One region of the Microbacterium sp. JZ70 genome, then DNA from elsewhere that is predicted to be linked to it. Evidence: riboswitches for the same ligand, from Rfam matches in the RefSeq annotation. Region 1 holds a riboswitch; each other region holds the start of a gene.
What was found. Region 1 has a riboswitch for thiamine pyrophosphate ahead of thiM (hydroxyethylthiazole kinase). Riboswitches for the same ligand answer to the same signal wherever they lie in the genome.
Positions count from the first base shown of each region.

Region 2: linked by a shared signal. The riboswitch ahead of M1D46_RS00060 (ECF transporter S component) and the one ahead of thiM (hydroxyethylthiazole kinase) in region 1 are both predicted to bind thiamine pyrophosphate.
Region 3: linked by a shared signal. The riboswitch ahead of thiC (phosphomethylpyrimidine synthase ThiC) and the one ahead of thiM (hydroxyethylthiazole kinase) in region 1 are both predicted to bind thiamine pyrophosphate.

Region 1 is NZ_CP096405.1:2,724,125-2,726,381, forward strand. Features, by position in the region: gene thiE (thiamine phosphate synthase) at 1-159, opposite strand, end outside; gene thiM (hydroxyethylthiazole kinase) at 156-989, opposite strand; TPP riboswitch at 981-1,076, opposite strand; gene M1D46_RS12625 (NUDIX hydrolase) at 1,228-1,833, shown strand; gene nadA (quinolinate synthase NadA) at 1,917-2,257, shown strand, end outside.
Region 2 is NZ_CP096405.1:10,768-13,024, forward strand. Features, by position in the region: gene M1D46_RS00055 (ABC transporter ATP-binding protein) at 1-714, opposite strand, end outside; gene M1D46_RS00060 (ECF transporter S component) at 716-1,336, opposite strand; TPP riboswitch at 1,328-1,438, opposite strand; gene M1D46_RS00065 (D-alanyl-D-alanine carboxypeptidase family protein) at 1,504-2,257, shown strand, end outside.
Region 3 is NZ_CP096405.1:516,299-518,555, reverse strand. Features, by position in the region: gene panD (aspartate 1-decarboxylase) at 1-240, shown strand, start outside; gene panB (3-methyl-2-oxobutanoate hydroxymethyltransferase) at 237-1,106, shown strand; TPP riboswitch at 1,146-1,253, shown strand; gene thiC (phosphomethylpyrimidine synthase ThiC) at 1,252-2,257, shown strand, end outside.

The sequences.
Region 1 (2,257 bases):
GGCGAGGAGATCGGCGGCGGACAGGTCCTTGCCGCGGATCTGCACGGTCGATGCCCCTCCGTCGACCGCCTGGGCGACGACGTCGACGAGCGAGCGGCCGGTGATCGTCGCGGCGTCCGCGACGAGGTAGAGGGAGAGGTCGAGAGGTCGCGCGGTCATGCCGGCACCTCCGTCGCGAAGCGCTCGGGCGCGGAAACGTCGACCGCATCCACCTCCGCGAGCGCGTCGAGGAACGCCACCGCGAACGAGCCGGGGCCCGTCGCGACGGCCGCCGCGCGCTCGGAGGCGGCCGCGTAGACGGCGTGCGCCGCGATCGTGCCCGCGAACGCGGCATCCGGGCCATCCGCCGCCGCGACACAGGCGGCCACGACCGCTCCGAGCGAGCAGCCGCCTCCCGTCATGCGGGTGAGGAGCGCGCTCCCGCCCGCGATGCGCTCCGTGCGCGCGCCGTCGGTGACCGCGTCGACCGCGCCCGACACCGCGACGACCGCGCCCGTGCGCTCGGCGAGCGCGCGGGCGGCGTCGAGCGCCGCATCGACCTCGTCGGCCGCATCGACCCCGCGCCCGCCCGAGCCGGCGCCCGCGAGCGCGAGCACCTCCGAGGCGTTGCCGCGGATCACGGTCGGCCGGTGCGCGAGCAGGTCGCGCGCGACGCCGGTGCGCAGGCCGAGGGCGCCCACGCCCACGGGATCGAGGACCCACGGCGTGCCGGAAGCGCGTGCCGCGGCGACCGCGGCGGTCATCGCCGCGCGCTGCTCGGCGGTCGGCGTCCCGAGGTTGACCAGGAGCGCCGACGCGAACGCCGCGCACTCCCCGGCCTCCTCGGGGATGTCGGCCATCACGGGCGCCGCGCCCACCGCGAGCAGCGCGTTGGCCGTGACGTTCACGACCACGGAGTTCGTGATGCACTGCACGAGCGGCGCGGTCTCGCGCAGTCTCGACAGCACGGCCCCGGGGCCATCGGATACCGACAGGTGCGCGTCACTCATCAGCGACATCCCTCCGCTCGTCCTAACGAGATCAGGTGCATACGGGTGTGATCTCAGTCCCGGATGGGGACACCCCGTGTCACTGCGAGCGAGCATAGCGGGTCCGCGATGGCCCGCGCGCCGGGTCGCCTACGCTCGAAGGGTGACCTCCCCTTCCGCGACCGAGAGCGCCGGCATCCGCGTCGCCGTCTCGACCGTGATCTTCTCGCTGCGCTCGCGGCCCGGGGCCGACGCGCTCATGATCCCGCTCGTGCGCCGCACGCGGGAGCCGTTCGAGGGCGCGTGGGCGCTCCCGGGCGGATGGCTCGACGAGCGGGAGGGGCTCGACGACGCCGCCGCCCGCACGCTCGCCGAGACGACCGCGCTCAGCCCGAGCTACCTCGAGCAGCTCTACGCCTTCGGCGACGTCGACCGCTCCCCCACGCGCGTCGTGTCGGTCGTCTACTGGGCGCTCCTGCGCTCGGACCTCGTGGATGCGCAGCGCGCCGCGGAGGACGCGCCGGAGAACGTCGAGTGGTTCGACGTGGACGACCTGCCGGCGCTCGCCTTCGACCACAACCGGATCGTCGACTACGCCGTGTGGCGGCTGCGCAACAAGGTCGGCTACAGCCGGATCGCGCACGGCCTCCTGCCCGACGAGTTCACGCTGACCGAGCTGCGGGAGGTCTACGAGGCCGTGCTCGGGCGCCGCCTCGACCCGTCGAACTTCCGCCGCCTCCTCGAGGGCTCCGAGGCGCTCCTCCCGACCGAGTCGTTCCGCACCGGCAAGCATCGCCCGGCGCGCCTTTACCGCTACAACTCGGAGGTCGAGCTCGCCGATCGCGGGCCGCTCGGACCGGCCTGAGGAGCCCCGCTCGCCTTTGTGGTCAACCTGACTTAAAGTGGTGTCGACGACTTAGAGTCGAATCGACACGAACAGGGGTCCCCATGGCCGCGACCAGCATCACCCTCACCGCCCGCGACGCGAGCGTCGATCACGAGATCCAGGCGATCGTCTCGGGCGGCGCCGCAGGCTCGACGTGCTCGACCGACCTCGCGGCGGGGCCCTGGAGCTTCGACGCCGTCGCCGGGTACGGCCCCGGCGCCTCGATGGGCGACGTGATCCCGACCGACGCCCCGCGGCAGGGCGAGCTCCCCCGCGCCTACCGCGAGGCCCCGGAAGCCGAGCTGCACGATCGCATCCGGGCGGCGAAGGCGGCGCTCGGCGACCGCGTCGTGGTCCTCGGCCACTTCTACCAGCGCGACGAGGTCGTCCAGCACGCCGACTA
Region 2 (2,257 bases), 940 kb from region 1:
TCGGGCGAGGACGACCTCGGGCGTCCCGTCGGCGACGACGCCCTGCTGACCGCCGCCGAGGACGATCACGCGATCGACGACGGGAAGCCACACGTCGACCCGGTGCTCGACGACGACGAGCGTGGCACCCGTGTGCGCGACGACGCGCGACACCGCGTCGCGCACCTCGACGACCCCCTCGGGATCGAGGTTCGCGGTCGGCTCGTCGAGCAGCAGGAGCCCGGGGCGCATGGCGAGCGCACCGGCGAGGGCGAGGCGCTGCTTCTGCCCGCCCGACAGCGCGGACGTCGAGCGGTCGAGCGGCACGTCGAGGCCGACGATCGCGAGCGCCTCCTGCACGCGCGACCAGATCTCGTCGTGCGGGACGCCGAGGTTCTCGCACCCGAACGCGACGTCGTCCCCGACGCGCGCAAGCACGGCCTGTGCGTCGGGGTCCTGCTGCACGAGCCCGGTCCGTCCGCGTGCGGCCTCCGGCGGCGCGCCGTCGACGAGGAGACGGCCCGCCTGCTCTCCCTCGTCCTCGCCGCCGAGCACGCCGGCGAGCGCCTGCAGCACGGTCGACTTGCCCGATCCGCTCGCTCCGAGAAGCAGCACGCGCTCCCCCGGCCGGATCGACAGCGTGACGTCCTGGGCCGCCCATGCCAGGCGCGTGCCGTACCGCCATCCCCACCCCTCGGCGAGGATGCCGCAGGGGCGGGTCTCCGCGGCCGTCACGTCAGACGCGTCGCGCGACGTCGCGCCCCGCGGCGAAGCGGCTGAGCGCTCCGGTCGCCGCGAGTGCGCGCACGATCGCCCAGCCGCCGAGGCCGGCGATGACGGCGCCCGACAGCGTCGTCGACGCGATGTAGATGGCCGTGAAGGCCGCGTCAGCCCCCGCGTACCAGTTGACGATGTCGTTGATGCCGCAGGCGAGGCCCGCCGCAGCGCCCGCGAGCGCCGCGACGACGGGACCGAAGGCGCGGTACAGGAAGATCGCGAGGACGATCTCGGCGCCGAGGCCCTGCACGAGGCCGGAGACGATCGTGAGCGGACCCCACTGGTTGCCGACGAGCGCCGAGATCACGGCGGCGAGCAGCTCGGTGTAGAGCGCGGCGCCCGGCTTGCGGACGACGAGTCCGCCGATCACGCCCGCGATGAGCCACGGGCCGGCGACGAGGCCGCCGAGCCCGGGCAGGAGCGGGCTGAGCAGCGTGCTCGGCAGCTCGTAGGCGATGTTCCAGACGAGGAACACGACCGCGCACGCGACGCCGATCACGCTCGCGACGACGATGTCGACGACCCGCCACGTGAAGCGGCGGCCGGTCGCGGTCTGTCCTGCGGAAACGGACGTGGACATTCGTTCTCCTTCCTTCGCCGGCATGACCCGGATCAGGTTCGACGGTCGACGCGCGGCTCGCGTCCTCTCAGTCCGGCTCGGCGGACTCCCGTGTGATGTGGGCTGATTCTACTCGCATCCCACGAGCCGCTTCCCGTCTTCGCAGGAGCAGCGGGTACCGTATGCGGGTGGCAATCGACGACATCCCTGCGGCGGAGACCGCGCCGTCGCAGGACGCCGCTGCGGCGCTCACGGCGCTCGGCTGGGTCGACCCCGACGCCGTCGCCGCCTCGCGCACGGCCGGCGCGCTTCCCACGAGCCGCCTCGTGCCCGTCGAGCCGTCGCTCCTTCCGCCGCGCACCCGCCGCCGGTTCTGGCTCGGGCCGACCGTCACTCTCGGCGTGCTCGCCCTCGGCTACGTCGCGTCCTGCGCGGTGTGGCCGCTCGCGAACGTCGCCCCCACCATCTCGGATCTCACCGTCGAGACGCCGATCGGCGAGGAGTTCCCCGTCACCTGGCCGGAGGACGGCATCGCCGCCCTCGCTGCGGAGGGCGGCCCCGGCGGCCCGATCGCCTCGAGCGACGAGGCGCTGCCGATGGCGAGCATCACGAAGATCATCACCGCGCTCATGATCATCGAGCGCGAGGGCCTCGAGCTGGGTCAGGATGGGCCGTCCTACGCCTTCACGCAGGCCGACAGCGACGAGTACTGGGCCTATCTCACGGCCGATGAGTCGTCGCTCGATGTCCCCGTGGGCGGCACGCTCACGCTGCACGAGATGCTGCAGGGCGTCATGCTCGGCTCGGCGAACAACTACGTCGACCGGCTCGTCCTCGAGCTGTGGGGCACGCAGGAGGCCTGGCTCGCCGATGCGCAGGCCTGGCTCGCGCAGCACGAGCTCACGGGCATCACGGTGGCCGACCCGAGCGGCATCGACCCGG
Region 3 (2,257 bases), 1.4 Mb from region 1:
AACGGCGCGCGCTTCGAGACGTACACGATCGCGGGGGAGCGGGGCTCGGGGGTCATGCAGGTCAACGGCGCTGCCGCCCGGCTCGTGCACGCGGGCGACACGATCATCGTCGTCTCCTACGCCGAGTACGACGAGAAGGACCTCGAGACGTACGAGCCCGTCGTCGTGCACGTCGACCGGGGCAACGGCATCATCCAGGTCGATGACGCGGTCGACCGTCTCCTGACGGCGCGCGCATGAGCACGCGGCCGGCGGCCCGCCCGCGCGTCGCGCCGGCCGACCTCGCCGCGCGCAAGGCCGCAGGCGAGCGCATCGCCATGGTGACCGCCTACGACCATCCCAGCGCGCAGGTGGCAGAGGCGGCAGGCGTCGACGTCGTGCTCGTGGGCGACTCGGCCGCGATGACGGTGCTCGGATACGACAGCACCGTGCCCGTCACCGTCGACGAGATGATCATGCTCACGGCCGCGGTCCGCAGGGGCCTGCAGAGTTCTCTGCTCGTCGCGGACCTGCCCTTCGGCTCGTACGAGGCCTCCGACGAGACCGCCGTCGCGACCGCGCAGCGCTTCGTGAAGGAGACGGGGTGCGATGCGGTCAAGATCGAGCGCGGCGGCACGTCGGTCGATCGCGCGCGCGCCATCGTCCGCGCGGGCATCCCCGTCATGGGGCACGTCGGCCTCACGCCGCAGACGGCGACCGCCCTCGGCGGATACCGTGCCCAGGGCCGGACCGCCGACGACGCGCTCGCGGTGTGCGAGAGCGCACTCGCGCTGCAGGAGGCCGGATGCTTCGCGATCGTCTTCGAGGCGATCCCGAGCGACGTCACGGACGCCCTGATGCCCCGGATGAGCGTCCCCGTGATCGGCATCGGCGCGGGCCCCGCCACCGACGGCCAGGTGCTCGTATTCCATGACCTTCTCGGCATATACGGGGGTCATGCGGCGCGCTTCGTCAAGCGGTACGCGGAGCTGCGGGGGGACATGATCGCCGGCGTCGAGCGCTATGTCGCGGAAGTCCGCGCGGGACAGTACCCCGCGACCGAGCACGGCTACTCCATGCCCGAAGAGGAATCTGCCCGGCTGAGGGAGCTGCTCGACGCGCTCTGACCCGCCGACTTGCGCGACCGCGGCTCCCTGCTACTCTGATCCGGTCCACACGGGAGTCCCAGCAGGGGCTGAGAACGAGCTGACGCTGCTCGCGACCGTCGAACCTGTTCGGGTCATGCCGGCGTAGGAAGTAGGAGCAGCTCTTTTGCGCACCCTGGAAGCGACGCATTCGCTCGCATATCTGCACGACGACGAGCACGGGATCCGGGTGCCGGTCACCCGCATCGCGCTCACGGACTCGCCGAACGGCGAGCGGAACGAGCCGTTCACGGCCTATCGGACGTCGGGTCCGGGCAGCGACCCGGTGAGGGGGCTGCCGCCGCTGAGGGCCGACTGGATCGCCGCACGCGGCGACGTCGAGGAGTACGACGGGCGCCCGCGCGACCTCCACGACGACGGCCGTGCGGCCGCGCGGCGCGGCGCCGCCTCCGCGGAGTGGCGGGGAGAGTCCGCCCGCCCGCGCCGCGCACGTCCCGGCCGGCGCGTGACGCAGATGCACTACGCGCGGCAGGGCGTCATCACGCCCGAGATGCGGTTCGTCGCGCTGCGCGAGGGGTGCGACGTCGAGCTCGTCCGCTCGGAGCTCGCGGCGGGGCGCGCGATCATCCCGAGCAACATCAACCATCCCGAGAGCGAGCCCATGATCATCGGGCGGGCGTTCCTCGTCAAGATCAACGCGAACATCGGGAACTCGGCCGTCACGAGCTCGATCGCCGAGGAGGTCGAGAAGCTCCAGTGGGCGACGACGTGGGGCGCCGACACGGTCATGGACCTCTCCACGGGCGACGACATCCACACAACGCGCGAGTGGATCATCCGGAACGCGCCCGTGCCGATCGGGACGGTCCCGATCTACCAGGCGCTCGAGAAGGTCGACGGGCAGGCGCATCGCCTCACCTGGGAGATCTTCCGCGACACCGTGATCGAGCAGTGCGAGCAGGGCGTCGACTACATGACGATCCACGCGGGCGTGCTGCTGCGCTACGTGCCGCTCACGGCAGAGCGGGTGACGGGCATCGTCTCGCGCGGCGGCTCGATCATGGCGGGCTGGTGCCTCGCCCACCATCGCGAGAACTTCCTCTACACGCACTTCGACGAGCTGTGCGAGATCTTCGCGCAGTACGACGTCGCGTTCTCGCTCGGCGACGGCC